DNA from 3 places in the Microbacterium aureliae genome. Region 1 is predicted to be linked to each of the others. Evidence: predicted binding sites of a transcription regulator. Region 1 holds the regulator's gene; each other region holds the start of a gene.
The links. The regulator LexA, encoded in region 1, represses DNA repair genes until DNA is damaged. The targets are predictions, from matches to a motif close to TCGAACANNTGTTCGA.

Region 1 (6,738 bases):
GCCGCCCGGCCTCGTACATCCCCGTCCACGGAGAGCTCGCCATGTCGATCGACCTGACCGCACCGCCGGTCCCGTTCTCGTTCGAGGTCTATCCGCCTCGCACCGACGCGTCCACGCGCGCGCTGCACGAGACGATCGCCCACCTCGCCGCCGCCGGTCCGCGCTTCATCTCGGTCACCTACGGCGCGGGCGGCTCCACCGCGGGCCGGTCGCTGGACCTGCTGCGGCACATCCTGCACCACACCGACATCGAGCCGCTGGCGCACCTCACGTGCGTGGGGAGCACCTACGCCGACGCGACGGCGCTCATCCGCGAGTTCCTGGATGCCGGCATCCGCTCGTTCCTCGCGCTGCGCGGCGACCCCCCGGCCGGCATGAGCGAGGACGACGCGTTCCTCGGCGACCTCGAGTCCGCCGCGCAGCTCGTGCAGCTGATCGACCGCGTGCAGGCCGAGCGGGCGCCGTACACCGAGGCGCCCATCCCGGGCGTCCCCGGCGCCGCGCGCGTGGCCCGCGGGCAGAAGGTCGACATCGCCGTCGCCGCATTCCCCAACGGGCATCCGCGTTCGCGTCACGCCACCGAGCACATCGACGCTCTGCTGGCCAAGCAGGCGTCGGGGGCGACGCTGGCGATCACGCAGCTGTTCTTCCACGCCGACGACTACCTCTCGTTCGTGCAGCGCTCGCGGGAAGCCGGGGTCACCATCCCGATCCTCCCCGGGGTCATGCCCATCACCTCGCCCCAGCGGCTGCGACGCACCGTCGAGCTCAGCGGCGAGGCGCTGCCGGGGGAGCTCGCCGTCGCTCTCGAGGTCGAGCCCCGCCCCGAGGCCCAGCGCGAGATCGGCATCGCCCACGCCGCCGGCCTCGTCCGCGAGGTGCTCGACGGCGGAGCCCCCGGCATCCATCTGTACGCCTTCAACTCGCATGACACCGTCTTGGCGGTCCTGCGAGAGGTCGGCATCCTCGCCCCGAACACCCTCCAGGAGACCTCACGATGAACGCCCCTCGCCCCACGTTCCCGCACGGCACGATCCTCGGCTATCCGCGCCTCGGTGCGCGCCGCGAACTCAAGCGCGCGCTCGAAGCCCACTGGTCGGGCGCGCTCGACGAGGACGGCCTCGAGGCCGCCGCCGCCGAGCTGCGGCGCACCACCCGGCGGCGTCTGCTCGAGCGGGGCCTGGGCGCCACGGACTCCTCCATCCCCGAGACGTTCTCGTTCTACGACCAGGTGCTGGATGCGGCGCTCGCCGTCGGAGCGCTGCCCGAGCGCTTCGCCGCCTACGCCCGCGAGGGCGGCCCCGCCGGCCTCGCCGCGCTCTTCGCCGCCGCGCGCGGCGACGGTCAGAACCCGCCGCTCGAGATGACCAAGTGGTTCGACACCAACTACCACTACCTGGTTCCCGAGATCGGCCCCGAGACGGTGTTCGCCTACTCCGGCGGTCGCTTCGCCCGTCAGGTGGCCGAGGCGCTCGCCGACGGCGTGGTCGTCCGCCCGGTCCTCGTCGGTCCGGTGACGCTGCTCGCCCTGGCGAAGGCGACGGATGCCGCGCCCGACGGCTTCGATCCGCTGACCCGCCTGGACGACGTGGTCGCCGTATACACCCAGATCCTGAGCGCACTGCGGCAGGCGGGCGCGCAGTGGGTGCAGCTGGACGAGCCGGCGCTGGTGTCCGAGAACCTCGCCGCCGCGCCCGGGGATCTCGCCGACGCCGCCCGGCGGGCGTACGCGTCCCTGTCGGCCGCCTCGGACCGCCCCGCGATCCTGGTCGCCGCCGGATACGGCCGCGTGTCCGACAAGGCGTGGCAGGCACTCGCCTCGACGGACATCGAGGGGATCGCCCTCGATCTCCATCGCGCCGACGTGCCGCCGGCCGTCGACGGTCTGGGCGACAAGGTCCTGGTGGCGGGGGTCATCGACGGGCGCAACATCTGGCGCGCCGATCTGGACCGGGCGTGGCGGTCGCTGACCCATGCGCGCGAACTCGGCGCCGCGCACGTGGCGGCGGGCACCTCGACCTCGCTGCAGCACGTGCCGCACGACGCCGACGACGAACCGGACCTCGCGCCGCGGCTGCGCTCGTGGCTGGCCTTCGCGGATCAGAAGGTCTCGGAGATCGCGATCCTCGCGCGCGGCCTGGCCGACGGCCGCGACGCCATCGCCGCAGAGGCGGCCGAGGCCGGGGCGGCGATCGCGGACCGCCAGAGCGCGGCCGGCGTCCGCGTGCCGGCGGTGCGCGAGCGGACCGCCGCACTCTCGGACGCCGACCGGCAGCGGGGCGACGCGGCCGTGCGCCGCGCCGCGCAGCAGGCCGCCCGGGATCTGCCGCTGCTGCCCACGACGACGATCGGCTCGTTCCCGCAGACCGCCGAGATCCGCCGCGCCCGCGCCGCGCACGTGCGCGGCGACCTGACGGCGGGGGAGTACGACGGCTTCCTACGGGACGAGATCCGCCGAGTGGTGTCGCTGCAGGAGGACCTCGGCCTGGACGTGCTGGTCCACGGCGAGCCCGAGCGCAACGACATGGTGCAGTACTTCGCCGAGCACCTGGACGGCTTCGCCGTGACCCGCAATGGCTGGGTGCAGTCCTACGGCTCGCGTGCGACGCGACCGTCGCTGCTGTGGGGCGACGTCTCGCGCCCTGCCCCCATCACCGTGGACTGGGCGCGATTCGCGCAGTCGCTCACCCCCAAGCCCGTCAAGGGCATGCTCACGGGGCCGGTCACCATCCTGGCGTGGTCGTTCGTCCGCGACGACCAGCCGCTCGCCGACACCGCCGCGCAGGTCGCGCTCGCGCTGCGTGACGAGATTGCCGACCTCGAGACGGCGGGGATCGGGATCATCCAGGTGGACGAGCCGGCGCTGCGCGAGCTGCTGCCGCTGCGGCAGGATGCCCACGAGGACTACCTGGCGTGGTCGGTCGGCGCGTTCCGTCTCGCCACGGCCGGGGCCACGCCGGCGACGCAGATCCACACCCACCTGTGCTACTCGGAGTTCGACACCGTCATCGACGCGATCGCGGGCCTGGACGCCGACGTCACCTCGATCGAGGCCGCGCGCAGCCGCGGCGACGTGATAGACGACATCGCCGCCTCGGGTTTCCCCACGGCGGTCGGACCCGGGGTGTGGGACATCCACTCGCCCCGCGTCCCCGACGAGGCCGAGATCGCGGCGCTGCTCGACCGCGCCGTCGCGGCGCTTCCGCTCGCGCAGGTATGGGTGAACCCGGACTGCGGGCTGAAGACACGCGGGTACGACGAGACGGTCGCATCGCTGCGGAACCTCGTGGCCGCCACCGCGACCGCACGGGCCGCCGCGGCGTCGTTCGCCGGCTGAGCCGCCGGCCGGGCCCCCGGCCGACTCGCCGGCCGGGGTCCGCCACGCGGGTCCCGGCCGGTCCGTTCAGACCGCGCGCAGGACGGCGACGACCTTGCCGAGCACGACGGCGTCGTCGCCGAGGATCGGCTCGAAGGCCGAGTTGCGGGGCAGCAGCCACGTGTGCCCGTCCCGCTGCCGGAAGGTCTTCACCGTGGCCTCGCCGTCGAGCATCGCCGCGACGATCTCGCCGTTGTCGGCGGTGGCCTGGGAGCGGACGACGACCCAGTCGCCGTCGCATATGGCGGCGTCGATCATGGACTCGCCGCTGACCTTCAGCATGAACAGCTCGCCCTTGCCCACCAGCTGGCGGGGCAGGGGGAAGATCTCCTCGACCTGCTGGTCGGCGGTGATCGGCACGCCGGCGGCGATGCGGCCGACGAGCGGGACGAGCGCGGCATCGCCGACGGCGGGCGCCTCGTCGGCGGGATTCTCGCCGGCGCTCCCGGGCAGATCGATCAGCACCTCCATGGCGCGCGTCTTGCCCGGGTCCCGACGCAGGTAGCCGCTGAGCTCGAGCTGGTTGAGCTGATGGGTCACGCTCGACAGGGACTTCAGGCCCACGGCATCCCCGATCTCGCGCATGCTCGGCGGATAGCCGTGGCGGGCGATCGAGCGCTGGATCACCTCGAGGATCGCCAGCTGCTTGTCGCTGAGGCTCTTGCGGCGACGCGTCTGCGGCTTCTCGCTCATCGGGGACCTGCATTCTCGCTCATGTCGGCTCCTGTCTCGCGCCTGCGTCGGCAGCGGTCTTCGAATGTCGGAGGCCCATGGTGGGCTGTCGCTATCGAAACGGTATCCCGTCCGCCGGAGCGCCGGAGGCACCATCGCCCGCGTGTCGCTTCGACGGTCGGCTTCCCGATTCGTCGCTTGACACCTGACTATATCGAAGATAGCTTCGGAAGAGAGGTTCGCATCCGCTGGTCCCGGCCGATCGGCGGATGCGAACTCTTCCCCACAGGAGGAGACATGACCGCACTGAGCGTCACCGACATGGGCTTCGCACAGATGGGCTTCCCCGCCCCGGCCCGCACCCGACTCCGGCTGACCGTGCGCGGTCGCCGCGTGCTGGCGTTCCTCGCCGCGCTGCCTGCCGCGTCCCTGCTGGCCGCCGCTGTGCTGAGCGGCGGCGCGGCGCTGGCCGGGCGCGAGGACGGCGCTCCGGCGGGGTCGTTCGCGACCGTCACCGTCGAACCCGGCGATTCGCTGTGGTCGATCGCCCAGTCCCTCGCGCCCGAGGCGGACCCGCGTGACGTCGTCGCGGCGATCGCCGACCTCAACGCGCTGCACGGTGCGGCACTGCAGTCGGGGCAGTCGCTGGCGATCCCCGCCGAGTACGCGCCGTCCCGCTGACGACGCTCGGGCCCGGGACGTCCTCCGAGGCGGAGCCCGCGGCCCGGGCTCTACGATGGTGGGGATGAGCGCTCGACTCGACGACCTTCCGCTTCGCGACGATCTTCGGGGTCGCACGCCGTACGGCGCCCCGCAGGCGCCCCTGCCGGTGGCGCTCAACGTCAACGAGAACACCCACCCGGTCCCGCAGGACGTCGCCGACGACATCCTCGACGCGATCGCGCGGGCCCTTCGCGACGTCAACCGCTACCCCGACCGCGAGTTCACCCCGCTGCGCGAGGCCTTCGCCGACTATCTCGGGCACGGCCTGTCCCGCGACCAGATCTGGGCGGCGAACGGCTCGAACGAGGTGCTGCAGCACATCCTGCAGGCGTTCGCGGGCCCCGGCCGCACCGCCTTCGGCTTCACCCCCACCTACTCGATGTATCCGCTGCTGACCCGCGGCACGGGTGCCACGTGGGTCGAGGGCACACGCGGGTCGGACTTCACGGTGGACCCCGACAGCGCCGCCGAGCAGATCTCGCGCGCACGTCCGGACGTGGTGTTCCTCTGCACGCCCAACAATCCCACCGGCACCCCGATGTCGCTCGAGACCATCGAAGCGGTCTACGAGGCCACACCCGGCATCGTCATCGTCGATGAGGCGTACCAGGAGTTCGCGCCCCACGACCAGCAGTCCGCCCTGACCCTGCTTCCCGGCCGCGAGCGTCTCGTGGTCTCGCGCACCATGAGCAAGGCCTTCGCCTTCGCCGGCGCACGCGTGGGCTATCTCGCCGCCGACCCGGCGTTCATCGATGCGCTCCGCCTCGTGCGGCTGCCGTACCACCTGAGCGCGCTGACGCAGGCGGCGGCGGTGGCCGCCCTCGCGCACGCCCCCACGATGCTCGGGATGGTCGACGAGATCGTCGCCCAGCGCGACCGGATCTCGGCGACGCTCGAGGCTCTCGGATACGCCCCCTACGAGTCGTGGGCGAACTTCGTGCTGTTCGGCGACGTCGACGACCCCGCACGCACGTGGCAGGCCCTGTACGACCGCGGCGTGCTAATCCGCGACGTCGGCATCCCGCACCACCTGCGCGTGTCGGCGGGGACCGAGGCCGAGACGACGGCGTTCCTCGACGCCCTCGCCTCGATAGACTCGCACGCATGACCGAAGCGCACCGCACCGCGTCCGTCCGCCGTGCCACGAGCGAGTCCACGGTCGAGCTCGAACTGGATCTCGACGGCACCGGGCGCAACCGCATCGACACCAGCGTGCCGTTCTTCGACCACATGCTGACCGCGTTCGCCAAGCACTCGCTCACCGACCTGACGGTGCGGGCCAGCGGCGACACGCACATCGACGCCCACCACACCGTCGAGGACATCTCGATCGTCCTGGGCCAGGCCATCCGTCAGGCACTCGGCGACAAGTCCGGCATCTCGCGCTACGGCGACGCGCTCGTCCCGCTGGACGAAGCTCTCGCGCAGGCGGTCATCGACATCAGCGGTCGCCCCTATCTCGTCCACACCGGCGAGCCCGAGGGCTTCGAGCAGCACCTCATCGGCGGGCACTTCACCGGCAGCCTCGTGCGGCACACCTTCGAGGCCATCTCATTCCAGGCGGCGCTCACCGTCCACGTCCGCGTGCTCGGCGGGCGTGATCCGCACCACATCGCCGAGGCGCAGTACAAGGCGTTCGCGCGCGCGTTCCGACAGGCCAAGGCCCTCGACCCGTTCGTCGAGGGGATCCCGAGCACCAAGGGCGCCCTGTGAGCTCGAAGCCGCTGGTCGCGGTCCTGGACTACGGGTCGGGCAATGTGCACTCGGCGGTCAAGGCTCTCGCCGCGGCGGGGGCGGATGCCCGCCTGACCGACGACCGCGAGCTGATCCTCGCCGCCGCCGGCCTCGTCGTGCCCGGCGTGGGGGCGTTCGAGGCCGTCATGCAGGCGCTGCGGGCCAGCCGCGGCGACGAGCTCATCGGCCGCCGTCTCGCCGGCGGCAGGCCGGTCCTGGGGATCTGCGTCGGC
Region 2 (6,738 bases), 1.1 Mb from region 1:
CGTGCGCAGGCGTCCGCACAGGACCCGGTCGCTGAGCGAGGAGCGCAGCGACGAGACGAAGCGCACGGTGGTGCGGCGTGGGAGGACCCGGTCGCTGAGCGAGGAGCGAAGCGACGAGACGAAGCGCGGGCGGTGCGCGTCGACTCAGGGAGTGTCGGAGAGGACGCGCACGCGGTCCCCTTCGAGGATGAACTGCAGCGAGACGCCGAGCTCGAACCGGTCACGCAGTTCCCGCGGCGAGGAGGTGGTGACCGTCAGGGCGCCGGTGGCGGGGAACGAGCCGGCCGCGCAGCCGCCCGTCGAGATGCTGCCCCTCGCGGGGTTCGAATCCACAACGTAAAGGCACATCGCTTCCGCCGCGCCGGGGCTCCACCCGGGCATCGCGACGACCATCAGCCCGGCGAGATCCTCGAACACGGCGGCGCCGTTGGCCTTGGTGCCGAAGATGTTCGTGGGCCACTCCGCATCCTCCGCCTCCTGGAGCACGGCGACTTCGCGGTGGCCGTCCGAGGTGAGCGCCAGTGTCACCGCCGACGCGACGAGCCCGGCGAAGACCAGCGAGACCACCCACAGCAGGGCGAGGCGGCGCGGTGTGAGGAGGCGGTACCACCGCCGGCGCGGGGTGGCGATGACGGGACCGGCGGGGTCGACGTCGACGTCGTCGGGCGCGAGGTCGGGAGCGGCATCCGCGAGCGACGTGGTGCCGTCGTCCGCGGCGCTCTCGACACGGGCAGGCGGGGGAGTCGCGGGAGTCGGCGCAGCCGCGGGCGCAGGCGCATCGAGGGCGGCGCGACGCGCCTCATCCTCGAGTTCGCGAAGTCGCTCCAGCGCGTCGGCGTCGTCGAGGATGTCGGCATCCGGACCATACGCGCGGGCGCGAAGCATCCGCAGCTCATCGACCGCGCCGTCACCCACGGGTTCATCCTGTCATCAGAACAGCGCGTTCACCGTCTGCCGCCCGAGCGTTGTCGTCACGACCGGCCCGGGCGTCGCGGCGCGTGCCGGACCGCGGACGGGTTCGTCCTCTTCCCGGCCATCGAGCCGGTGGACGCGCAGCAGCGGCCGTACCCGTTTGGCGAGCCACGACCGATAGCCCTTCGGGGCGGTCGCCGCAGCTCCCGGATACAGTCCCCGGTACGCCGACACCAGGTCCGGGCGGTGCTGCTCGAGCCACGTGAAGAACCACTGCTTCGCGCCGGGGCGAAGATGCAGCGCGCCGTAGATCACGCGCACCGCACCGGCATCCCTGATGCTCGAGAGGGCGTGATCGAGGGCGGCGATCGAGTCGGTCAGGTGGGGCAAGACGGGCATCAGGAACACCGTCACCCGGAAGCCGGCCTCGGTCGCCGCGCGCACCGTCTCGAGGCGCGCGGCGGCGGACGGCGTTCCGGGCTCGACGAGCCTCTGCAGCTCGTCGTCGAAGACGGCGATCGACATCGCCAGCGACAGGGGTACGGATGCCGACGCCTCGCGCAGCAGGGGAAGATCCCGCCGCAGCAGCGTTCCCTTGGTGAGCACCGAGAAGGGCGTGCCGGACTCGGTGAGCGCGCCGATGATCCCCGGCATCAGCCGGTAGCGGCCTTCGGCTCGCTGATAGGGGTCGGTGTTTGTGCCGAGGGCGACCGACTCCCGCTGCCAGCTGCCGCGCGCGAGCTCCTTGCGCAGCACGTCCTCGACGTTGATCTTCACGATGACCTGGGTGTCGAAGTCCCGCCCGGCGTCGAGTTCGAGGTACTCGTGCGTGCCCCGAGCGAAGCAGTTGTGGCTGATGACGCCGTTCGCGATGAAGTCACCCGTGCCCGTCGTGATGTCGACCATCTCGATCTCGTACCCGAGGTCCTCGACGCTGGTCACGCCGAGATCACCGTAGGTCTTCACGGCTGCGCCGGCGAGCTCGAGCTTCCGCGTGATCGCGGGTTCGATGAGACGGAACAGACGCTGGCGTGCTCCGAGCCCACCGGTGACGCGAATGCTCACCACCCCGTTCGGACTCGCGGGTTCGCGCACGTGTCCGACATCGAATCGCGACAGTCCTTCTTGGATGTGATCGAGGAGGTCAGCGTCCTTGTTCGATATCCGGAGGATGCCGCGAGAGTGCGATCCCTCTGCGTCGAAGATCCCCGACAGGAACCCTGCGAACCATTGGTCCGAGGGATTCTCCGGACTCGCGATCAGCTCCTCGATGCGGGCGACGTCGGCGTGCCGTGCTGTCTGGATGGCGGTCATCGCGCGGCGGGTCGCCATGGCGGTCATGAAGGACCGGACCTGGGTGGCCACTCCTTCGTCCCGGAGGAGGACGCGCGTGCGTTCGAGCGCCTCGACGTCTGCCAGCGCCAGCCGGAATCGGTGGATGCTTCGAACGCGGTCGGCGTCGACGTAGGTGCGGTGGAAGATCATCCCGTCGCCGCGGATCATGCCGGCCAGATACCCGCGGCGGAAGTCCACGCCGGTTGCGTCGACCGACTTCGCCGGTCCGCCCATGCCGAACCCCTGAAGTCGGTTGTTCGTCGTCAGATAGGGTCGCTGCTCCCGGCCCTGCATGGCCCCGGTCACGTGCTTCCATCCGCGTTCGGTGAGGAACCGATGGTCGCCACTGGCCACGATTTCGGTTCCGTCCGCGAGCGTCACACGGTATGCGCGCTTGCGCGTCGTCCAGCGCGCTCGGACCTGGGTCCTCACATATCGGCGGTAGGCGCCTCGGAGGTCCGTGCCGATGATCTCGTCGCCGACCGCGAGCTCGCCGATCGGCCGGGATCGACCGTCCGCCAGGAGCACGAGCGTCTCGGGTGCCAGGCAGTAGCTGCAGGCATGAGTGCATCCTCGATACGGATTGATCGTCCAGTTGAACGGCATCGCCGACGAGGACGGCACGTGATTCAGTGCGGACTTGCACAGCACCTCGTGGAACGTCACGTCGGCGAACTCGGGGGTCGTCACCGACCGCACCAGTGAGTTGAGGCTCTCGAGGCCGGGCAGGGCCGCGGCATCCGCCTGACCCAGCTGCTGTCCCCGCCACCGCATGCCGATCAGTCGAACATAAGCACGAACATCTGTCAAGGAGTAGCGCGCACACCTTCGCACGAGACCCCCTCCCTTCCCCGTCGCCGAGCGGAGGGTCGTTGGTCCTGCACCGACATCGTGGAACTGCGTACCATGGTCAGTGACATCTGATGCCACAACGGAGGGGCGCCATGGAACGCGACATCTACGACGAGGACCACGAGGCGTTCCGGGACGTCGTCCGGGAATTCTGCAAGCGCTACGTCACGAACGCCAAGCGAGAGCAGTGGGATGCCGACGGCGAGATCGACCGCGCGACCATGCGGGCAGCCGGTGATGCGGGCATCATCGGGCTCTCGGTCCCCGAGGAGTTCGGCGGCGCCGGCATGCTGCAGGACTACCGGTTCCGCACCGTGGTGATGGAAGAGGTCATCGCCGCCGGCGCCGGATCCCTGGCCGGGGCATTCGGCATCCAGGACGACCTCGCCATCCCCTACCTCGTCCACATGGGCACCCAGGAGCAGAAGCAGAAGTGGCTGCCGGGCATGGCCACCGGCGAGATCCTCGGCGCCCTGGCGATGACCGAGCCTGGCGCGGGCAGCGACCTGCGGGGCATCAAGACGACGGCCAAGAAGGTCGACGGCGGCTACCTCGTCAACGGCGCGAAGACGTTCATCTCGTCGGGCAAGACCGCCGACGTGGTCGTCACCTTCGTCAAGACGGGCGAGGGCACGCGTCCCGACGCCTTCAGCCTGCTGCTGATCGAGAGCGGCTCCGAGGGGTTCGACCACGGCAAGAAGCTGCACAAGATGGGCTTCCAGGGGCACGACACCGCCGAGCTGTCGTTCAGCGACGTGTTCGTCCCCGAAGAGAACCTCATCAGCGGCCGAGAGGGCATGGGCTTCGTGCAGCTCATGATGAACCTGCCCCTCGAGCGCCTGTCGATCGGCGTCGCCGGGGCGGCCGCCGCGCAGGCGGCGCTGGACTGGACCCTCGTCTACACGAAGGACCGCGAGGCGTTCGGCGAGCGCATCATCGACTTCCAGAACAGCCGCTTCAAGCTCGCCGACGTCGCGGTGACCGTCGACGCGCTGTGGGCGTACCTCGACCGCGCGCTGCTGGCCTACAAGGACGGCAAGCTCACGGCCGAAGAGGCCGCGAAGGTGAAGTTCTGGGCGACCGAGCGCGAGTGGGAGGTGCTCGACACCTGCGTGCAGCTCTTCGGCGGCTACGGCTACATCACCGAGTACCCGATCGCACGGGCGTTCCTCGACGCCCGCGTCCACCGCATCTACGGCGGCACGAACGAGATCATGCGCGAGATCGTCGGGCGGCAGCTGGCCGGCAAGAAGTAGCTCACACCGCGAACACCCAGAAGAGGGCGACGGATGCCGCGACGAAGGTCGCGGTGAACACCGTGTCGCGGGTCCGCCACGGGACCACGTGGCGCTCGGTCCGGTCGGGGTAGGCGCCGAACGCGCGCGCGTCCATCGCGAGGGCGACCCGCTCGGCGTGGCGGATGGCGCCCGCCAGCAGCGGGACGGCGTACCCCGACCACCGGGCGACGGCGGCGAAGGGGCCCCGCCCGCGGCGCGCGCCCCGCACCCGGTGGGCGTGGCGGATCACCTCGAGCTCGTGCCCGAACCGCGGCACGAAGCGGAAAGCCGCCAGTGCGGTGTATCCGATGCGGTACGGCACCCGCAGCTGCTGGACGCCCGCCCGCACGAGGTCGGGTCCGGTCGTCGACAGGCCCACGATCAGGGCGAGCGCGATGATCGCGGCGATGCGGAGCCCCGTGGCGAACCCGACCTCGAGGGCGCCTGCGTACAGCACCCAGGATCCGATGCGCCAGAGCTCCGCCGTATGGTCGACCGCCCCGGCATCCACCCACAGCGAGAACCCGACGCCGACCGCGGCGACCGTCAGCGGGATGCCGGCGAGCAGCACCGCGACGAGTCTCGGCGTGAAGCTGACGCCGACGAGCAGCAGCGCCGCGGCCAGTCCCAGGAAGGCCGCCGGTGTCGCGAGATCCCGCGTGACGGCCACGAGCGTCATGGCGGGGACCGGCGCGAGCAGCTTGGCCAGCGGATTCAGGCCGTAGAGGAAGCGCAGGGGCGAGGCGGCCACCCGCTCGGCGTACGGGTCCACGCGCGCGCGGGCGGCCTGAGTCGACAGCACCGGCCCGGTCATGCGCCCCCTCCGGCGACGGGCAGGTCGGTCAGTCGCACCGCGTCGGCGATCACGGGGTGGGCGGTGACTCCGCGCAGCGCCCGCCGGAGCGGCGGCGGCCGGAGCCCCGCGCGGTCGAGCAGCGCGTCGTCCGCGAGCACCTCACGCACCCCGCCGTCGCCGTCGATCCGACCGTCGGTCAGCACGATCACGCGGTCGGCATGATCGGCGACGAGCTGCATGTCGTGGGTGACGAGGACGATCGTCGTCCCCGAGTCGTTCAGCTCATGAAGCAGCGCCAGCAGCTCCTCGGCCCGCTCGCGATCCTGGCCGAAGGTCGGTTCGTCCAGCAGCAGGATCTCGGCCCCGGTGACGAGCGCCGTCGCGACCGACAGGCGCCGCTTCTGCCCGCCCGAGAGGGTGAACGGATGCCGGTGTGCGGCCCCGTCGAGCCCGAACCGCTCGAGCAGCTCGGTCGTGCGTCGCCGCACCTGCGCGTCGGGTACGTGGCGCAGGCGCAGCCCGTGGGCGAGCTCGTCGAAGACCGTGTGGGCGATGAACTGGTGCTCCGGGTTCTGGAAGACGAAGCCGACGGTGTCGGCGAGGGCGCGCTCCGGCAGGCGCGAGACGTCCCGCCCCGCGATCCGCACGCTGCCGCGCGGCGGGCGGCGGACCCCGCCGACGGCCTGCAGCAGCGTCGTCTTGCCCGCGCCGTTGGCCCCCACCACCGCCGCGATCTCGCCGCGGGTGACCGTGAAGCCGACGTCGTCGAGCACGTTCCGCCCGCCGCGGCGGACGGTGAGCCCCGCCACGTCGATGAGCCGCTCGCCCGGCACCCGGGGCGTCGGCGGATGCGGGCGGACGAGGCCCGCGGGGGGCGGCTCGTCCTGCAGCGCCGCGCGGAGCTCGTCGCCGCGCAGCGGCAGGGGGTCGAGGCGGAAGCCGGCGCGTCGCAGCCGCAGCGCGGCGAGCGTCGTCACCGGCAGCCACACGCCGAGCTCGAGCAGGCGCTCGGCCTCGCCGCGAACGATCTCGTCGACGGTCCCGTCGAGCACCGCGGCGCCGGTGGCGTCGAGCACGACGACCCGGTCGACGAGCTCGACCGCCTCGTCGAGATCGTGTTCGACCAGCAGGATGCCGCGATCCCCGGCTGCCACGACGGCCCGCAGCGCGCGGTAGACGTCCTCGACGCCGCGGGGGTCGAGGTTCGCGGTGGGCTCATCCAGCACCAGCAGCGGCGATCCCATCGCAAGGGCGCACGCGATCGCGAGCCGCTGGCGGCCGCCGCCGGACAGCCGGTCGGGGTTCTCGCGCCGCCGCGACCACAGGCCCACCTCGGTCAGCGCCGCCTCGGCGCGCCCGAGCACCTCGGCCACCGGCATCCGCAGATTCTCGGGGCCGAAGGCCACCTCGTCGAGCAGGGTGCCGGTCACCAGCTGCGCGTCGGGATCCTGGAAGACCATGCCGACGCGGGTGCTGAGCTCGGCGACCGTCGCCGTCGCGGCGTCCGCGCCGCCGACGGTGAGGGTCCCTGCGACGTCCGCAAGGACCGACCGGGGGATCAGGCCG
Region 3 (6,738 bases), on a different contig from region 1:
CCGGCGCCGTCCATCTTGGCCGCCTCGACGATGTCGTCCGGCAGCGACTGCAGGGCGCCGGTGCACACCAGGAACATGTACCCGTAGCCGAGCCACATGTTGACGAGGATCACCGAGAGCCTCGCCAGCCATGGATCGGAGAGCCAGGGTATCTGGGCGCCGCCGAAGATGACCTGGTTGATGAAGCCGAACTCCTGGTTGAGCATGCCCGCCCACACCAGGCCCGTCAGGTACGCGGGGAAGGCGTAGGGCAGGATCACGAGGATCCGGTAGATCTTCTTGCCGCGCAGCGTCGGGTGGTTCAGGACGATCGCCAGGAACAGCCCGAGCGCGAAGCAGACGAGGGTGGACCCGGCTGCGAAGACGAACGTCCAGATGGTCACGCGCAGCAGCGGGTCGCGGATCTGGTCGTTGGTGAAGGCGAACGCGAAGTTGTCCCAGCCGATCACCACGCGCCAGCCCGGAGTCAGCTTGGACCCGTCCTCGGCGCGGAAGTCGCCTCTGCCGTCGTCGGCGTAGACGACGCCTGTGTCGCGGTTGGTGAAGGTGTCGGCGGCCTCGTCGTACTCGAGGTTCGAGGTGAAGATGTAGGCGCTCTGCCCGTCGGGCGTTCGCAGCGCGCCGTCGTTGATGTCGTCCGAGACAGGCACGCTCAGCGCGAGGATGGCGTCCTGGTTGCTGACGATCTGGCTGAGGTTGAGCTCGTTCCAGCCGGCCGGCACGCCCGAGACCTCGTCCAGCGGCTGGTCGTTCGTGCCGAACAGGGTCTGGCCGTCGGGGTCTGTGACCAGCAGCCCGTACTGCCCGAGCTGCTCGAGGACCTGGACGCGGTAGGTCGGGGAGTCCGGTACGCGCACCTGGGAGGTGCGCACGATCTGCTCGATCGCGGCATCCTTCGTGGTGTTGTGCTGGTCACCGGCGTTCGTGAAGGCGATGTAGCCGGTGTAGATGATCACGAAGATCTGGAACACGGCGAGGAACGCCAGTCCCGGTGTGAGGTATTTGCCCGGCAGCAGGCCCGGGCGCAGGTAGATGTAGTTGACCCCGATGATGACGAGCAGGAAGACTGCCGCGGCGATCCAGTTCTCGTCGGCGATGAGCACCCAGATGCCGAAGACGGCCAGGGCGTCGATGATGCCGAGCAGGATCACCTTCACCAGCAGGGCGACGAGCCCGCCGGAGGTGAGTTTGCGATTCGGCCGGAAGAGGTTGCCACCGTGGGGGGCGGGTGCGGTTCGGCGAGAAGCCGCGGTCTTGACGTCAGCCATCGGTGGGACGCTCCTTCGCATTCCGTGGGATCAGGATAGTGAGGCGGGCGAGGTCTGGAACAGACCCCGCCCGCCTCGCTTTCGCGTGTCAGCCGCCGATCTTGGACTGGATGTTCTCGGCAGCGGTCGTCCAGACCTGGGCCGGGTCGCCGTCGCCCTTGATGAGCTGCAGCTCGGCGTTGCCCCAGTCGGACCACACGGCACCCATCTCGGGGATGGCGGGCATGGGGTCACCGGTGGCACCGATGGCGCCGAAGGCCTCGACGTCGGGGTCCTCTGCCGCAGCGGTCTCGTAGGCCGCGGTCAGTGCCGGCGGGCGCCCGCCGACCTCGTAGAGGGCCAGCTGGGCATCTTCGGTGCTCAGGTAGTTGACGATGAAGTTCGTCGCGGCCAGAGCGTTGGTCGACTCGCTCGAGAGGAAGAAGCCGTTGACGCCCACGAACGGACGAGCCTCTTCGCCACCGGCGCTGGGGAGCGGGTCGATGGCGTAGTTGATGCCGCCTTCGCTGATCGCGGGGATGTTCCACGGACCGGTGAGGTAGTACGGCGAGTCGCCGGCGATGAAGAACTCGCGAGCCTTGTCGCCGTCGATGTTGGCGTTGAGGATGCCGTCGGCGCCCCACTGCTTGAGGGCGGTGGCGAACTCGATGCCGGCCTCGTCGCCCAGCACCAGCTGGGTGGCGTCGTACGAGCCGTCCTCGGCCTGTGCGAACACCTGCGAGCCGAACGAGGTCTGCAGCGGGTACAGGTGGTACGGGTCACCCTGCTCGGGCGAGAGGCCCACGAGGAAGGGGTACTTGGTGCCGGCTTCGCGGCCCGCCGCGATGACCTCGTCGAACGTCTCGACGGGCTCCGAGACCAGGTCGGCGTTGCGGACGAGCGCGACGTTCTCGATCGAGTACGGCACGCCGTAGACCTGGCCGTCGTAGGTCATGGCCTGGATGGCGGACTCGGCGAACTGGTCGGCGATGTCACCGATCTCGAGCGGCGCGACCACGCCGGCCGCGACGTACGCGCCGAGCTTGTCGTGGGGGCTGACGATGATGTCGGGGCCCTCGCCGGTCGGGACCTGGCTGATGAAGTCCTGGTCGACCGTCGCGAAGTCCTTGGTGACCAGCTCGACGTCGATGCCGGTGTCCTCGGTGAAGGACGCCGCGACCTCTTCGAGAGCGGGCTTGCGCTCGATGTCGACCCAGACGGTGATGGGCGTGGTGTCCCCGCCGCCGTTGTCGCCGCCGTCGGTGCTGCCGCCGCCGTTGTCGCCGCCACCGGCGCAACCGGTAAGAGCGAGCGCGGAAACCGCGGCGATCGCGGCGAAGCCGACGATGCTCCTCTTGTTCACCTTCATTGGTGTGTGCCTCTCTTGAGTACCTGGTTGCGGACTCTCGGCCCCGCGGCTCGTAGAAGTCCGTCCTTCTGACCTGCAGCAGATTCTGCAAGCGCTTACATTTCTACGTCACCGAGCCCGATCTCGCAAACACTCTCTGGTGTTCGATATCAGGCCGTGACTTTTGACGGATGCTGAAACCGCTTGCAGCCCGGCTCTTTCCGGCGACGGGTGCGACGGCATCCACCTCGCTAGACTTCCCGCCATGGCTGATTCGTCGTTCGACATCGTGAGCAAGGTTGACCACCAGGAGGCCGACAACGCGCTGAACCAGGCGCGAAAAGAGGTCGAGCAGCGCTACGACTTCAAGGGGACCGGGGCCTCGATCGAGTGGTCCGGCGAGGCCGTGCTGATCAAGGCCAACTCCGAGGAGCGGGCCAAGGCGGTGCTGGACGTCTTCCAGTCCAAGCTCATCAAGCGCGGCATCTCGCTGAAGAGCCTCGAGTCGGGCGAGCCGACGGCCAGCGGCAAGGAGTTCCGCATCGTCTCGACGATCAAGGACGGCATCTCGTCCGAGAACGCCAAGAGGATCTCGAAGATCATCCGCGACGAGGGACCGAAGTCGGTGAAGTCCCAGATCCAGGGCGACGAGCTGCGCGTGCAGTCGAAGTCGCGGGACGACCTGCAGGAGGTGCAGCGCCTGCTCAAGGCCGCCGACCTCGACGTCGACCTGCAGTTCGTCAACTACCGCTGACGCGGGCTCGCGTCGCCGCCTCCACCAGCGACGGCAACGCGCGTCCGATCGTGTCCATCGTCGCCGTCAGCGAGATGCGGAAGTGCTCCGGCCGGTCGAACAGCGTGCCGGGCATGACGTAGACGCCCCGCGCGGCGAGGTCGTCGCAGAAGCCGGCCGCGTCGCCGCCCGGCGCGCGGCCCCACAGGTAGAAGGTGCCCTCGGGGCGCGTGACGTCGACTCCGGCGGCGGTGAGGGCGTCCACCAGCCGGTCGCGCTTGCGGGTGAGTTCGCCGATGTCGATCGAGACGGATTCCAGCTGCGGCACGGAGTACTGCATGACGGCATCCGGGAATCCCCACCCGATCGCCAGGCCCGTCGGCATGAGCGCCTCGCAGAGCTCCTCCCGATCGCGGCGGGGCAGCAGCGGTGACAGGGCCAGGTAGCCCAGTCGCTGGCCCGGGGCGAGCAGCACCTTGCCGTAGCTGTAGTCGATGACCGTCCACGGGTACGTCGTCGCGGGGCTGTCGAATCCGATGTCGTCGAACCGGATGCGGCGATACGGCTCGTCCGAGAGGATCCAGATCCGCCTGCCGTGGCGCCGCGAAGCGTCCTCGAGAACCCCTGCGAGCTGCTCCCACGTCGAGGCCGGGTAGATCCTGCCGGTGGGGTTGGCGGGTGAGTTGACGACGACGATCCGGGTGCGGGGCGTGATCGCGCGGGCGATCGCGTCGACGTCCAGGTCGAACGTGCGCGGCTCGAGCTCGGCGCGGACCGGCAGCAGGTTCATGGCATGCAGCATCGGCTCGTAGCAGAACCATCCGGGCACCGGGATGACGACCTCGTCGCCGGCGTCGGCGAGCAGCGCGAACGCGAGCGCGATCGCGCCGAAGGCGCCCTGCGTCATCGCGATGTCCTCGGGCTCGAAGGGCGCGCCGAGCTCGGCGACGAGGCCTGCGGCGACGGCCTCCTGCGCGGGCCGCTCGCTGGTCTTGTAGGCGAACCAGTCCACCGACCGCGGCTCGCTGTTCGCGCGCAGCGCCGCGGGCAGGCCGGGCAGCGCCATCTCGTGCGGATTGCCGAAGGTGAAGTCCAGGGCGTCCGGATCATCCGAGATCGCCTGGATACGGCCGAAGAAGGTCGTGACGACATCGACCGCGGACTTCGCGCGGGCGGCACGGCTCGAGATCACCATCGCATCCACCTTCGTTCCCCCGCGCCCCACCCGCGTGACGCGCTCAGCCTCCCAGCGCGCTCCTGCCGCGTCAAGAGGTCCGCCGGCACCGGCATTCGAATGGATGTCCGAGGATCATGGCAGGCTGTGTGCATGACGAAGACCGCTGCGAATCCGGCCGACGTGGCCGCGGAGCGGTTGCGTCCGGTCGTCGACCGGCTGGTGGACGTGCGGGCCCGGATCGCGTCGCTGCAGGCGGCCGAGGCGCAGCTGTTCGCGCAGGCCGGGGTGATCGCCGCGGACTGGGCCGCCGCGGCGGACACCCGGTCGGATGCCGAGCTCGCCCACCGGTCGGTCGCGGCCGACATCGCAGCGGCGCTGCGTGTGTCGGACCGGACGGTGCAGCGTCAGATCGGGGATGCCGAGCGCATGGTGACCCGCTTCCCCGAGACGGCGCGCCTGCTGCGGGCGGGCCGGATCTCGCTGGCCCATGCCCGCATCATCGTCGAGGCCGGGGCGCGGATCGCAGAGCCCGAGCTGCGGGCGGAGTACGAGGCCAGCGTGCTGCCCTACGCACAGGCGGAGTCCGCATCGCGGCTGCGTCCGGTCGCACGGCGTCGCGCACAGTGGTTCCTGAACGAGACCGTGAGGGAACGCCATGCGGCCGCCGCCCTCACCCGGACCGTGCAGGTCCACGACCTCGACGACGGCATGTCCGTGCTGCAGGTCACCACCGCGTCGGTCGTCGTCCACGGCATCCACGACCGCGCCACCCGAATGGCCCGCGACGTCGCCGCGGCCGATGCCGAGGCGCTCCGGGCGGCGAGGACCGCCGCGACCGACGCCGAACGCGTCGCGAAACAGGCGGGAACGGATGCCGCGCACAGGGAGGCGGTCCGACTGCGGGAGCACGCCGACCAGCTCGCCGCGTCGCGGCGGAGCATGGACCAGATCCGCGCCGACCTCATCGCCGACATGCTGCTGGCCACCGACCCCACCGCGCACATCGGCACCACCCCCACCGGGCTCGCCGCGATCCGTGCGACCGTGCAGGTCACCGTGCCCGCCCTCGCCCTCATCGACTCCCCGCTCGACGACCCGTTCGACGCCATCACCCTCGCCGGGTACGGACCCATCAGCCCCGACACCGCCCGGCAGCTCGCCGCCGGCGCGCCCGGATGGGACCGCATCCTCACCCACCCGATCTCGGGCGCCGTCCTCGCCGTCGACCGGCACGACCCCACCGCACAGATGCGCCGCCACCTCGCCGTCCGCGACCAGCACTGCCGGTTCCCCGGATGCCGGCTGGCCACCGCACGCAGCGACATCGACCACACCGTGGACTGGGCCCATGGCGGCCCCACCGAGATCGGCAACCTCGCCCACCTCTGCCGGAGGCATCACACCCTCAAGCACCACACCCCGTGGACCGTGAAGCAGAAGCCGGGCGGGATCCTGGAGTGGACCAGCCCCACCGGCAGCCGGTACCCCTCGCACCCCACCAGCGCCGTCCACTTCGCCACCGACGCCGAGTTCGACCCCGCCCCCTTCTGACACGCGACGATCCTGGGTGATCGCTAGGTCTCCTAGCGAACCTGCCGTACCGTGGAGGCACCCCACCCGAGAGGCGCCCCATGGAAGTGGTAAGAGCGCGAGTGGATGGACAGATGTTCATCCTCGATCCGGCGCAGGACGTCGGCGAACTGAAGCGCCTCATCCTCGAGGCCGTCCAGCAGGGCGCGGGTTTCGTGCACTTCGACACCGTCGGCAGGTCGAACATCGCCGTGCTCATCACGCCCTATGTCGGCGTGAGGTTCGAGGTGCTGGAGCGGTCCGAGGAGCAGGTCCGCGAGTGGCAGCTCAACCCGCCCAGCATCGAGCCCGGCGACAGCGTCTACGACGACCTCATGTACTGACGGTTCGCCCGCCCTTCCGCCTTCGGCGCGCCGCGTCTGGCGCGCGCCCGCGCCGACGGCCAGAATGAGCGCCATGGCACCCGAAGCCACCAGCGCCGCTGCGCCCGGCGACGCAGCCCTGGGCCGTCGCGCCCAGATCCTCGCCACCGAGCACTGGGGACTGCTCGCCGCGCGCGGCACCGCTCAGAGCGAGGTGCTCACACGCATCACGATCTACCTCACGCTCGTCTCGGCGGGCCTCGTGACGATCAGCATCCTCGGCCAGGCGTCCGGCTTCGGCGAGTGGTTCGCCCCCGCGGCGCTCGGCATCCTGGCCTTCC

Region 2: a site for LexA is predicted at 3,031-3,046, ahead of ACYVF4_RS06665 (intein-containing Rv2578c family radical SAM protein). Genes of this name have one in related genera too.
Region 3: a site for LexA is predicted at 4,619-4,634, ahead of ACYVF4_RS05445 (HNH endonuclease signature motif containing protein). Genes of this name have one in related genera too.

The regions. Positions count from the first base shown of each region.
Region 1 is NZ_BAAGWW010000002.1:1,287,769-1,294,506, forward strand. Features, by position in the region: gene ACYVF4_RS12040 (methylenetetrahydrofolate reductase) at 1-1,001, shown strand, start outside; gene metE (5-methyltetrahydropteroyltriglutamate--homocysteine S-methyltransferase) at 998-3,337, shown strand; gene lexA (transcriptional repressor LexA) at 3,404-4,069, opposite strand; gene ACYVF4_RS12055 (LysM peptidoglycan-binding domain-containing protein) at 4,346-4,729, shown strand; gene ACYVF4_RS12060 (histidinol-phosphate transaminase) at 4,794-5,879, shown strand; gene hisB (imidazoleglycerol-phosphate dehydratase HisB) at 5,876-6,484, shown strand; gene hisH (imidazole glycerol phosphate synthase subunit HisH) at 6,481-6,738, shown strand, end outside.
Region 2 is NZ_BAAGWW010000002.1:144,405-151,142, reverse strand. Features, by position in the region: gene ACYVF4_RS06675 (hypothetical protein) at 1-66, opposite strand, end outside; gene ACYVF4_RS06670 (hypothetical protein) at 145-915, opposite strand; gene ACYVF4_RS06665 (intein-containing Rv2578c family radical SAM protein) at 931-3,021, opposite strand; gene ACYVF4_RS06660 (acyl-CoA dehydrogenase family protein) at 3,192-4,355, shown strand; gene ACYVF4_RS06655 (energy-coupling factor transporter transmembrane component T family protein) at 4,357-5,190, opposite strand; gene ACYVF4_RS06650 (ABC transporter ATP-binding protein) at 5,187-6,738, opposite strand, start outside.
Region 3 is NZ_BAAGWW010000001.1:1,114,242-1,120,979, forward strand. Features, by position in the region: gene ACYVF4_RS05425 (ABC transporter permease subunit) at 1-1,268, opposite strand, end outside; gene ACYVF4_RS05430 (sugar ABC transporter substrate-binding protein) at 1,357-2,616, opposite strand; gene ACYVF4_RS05435 (YajQ family cyclic di-GMP-binding protein) at 2,861-3,349, shown strand; gene ACYVF4_RS05440 (aminotransferase class I/II-fold pyridoxal phosphate-dependent enzyme) at 3,336-4,523, opposite strand; gene ACYVF4_RS05445 (HNH endonuclease signature motif containing protein) at 4,656-6,056, shown strand; gene ACYVF4_RS05450 (hypothetical protein) at 6,170-6,418, shown strand; gene ACYVF4_RS05455 (hypothetical protein) at 6,492-6,738, shown strand, end outside.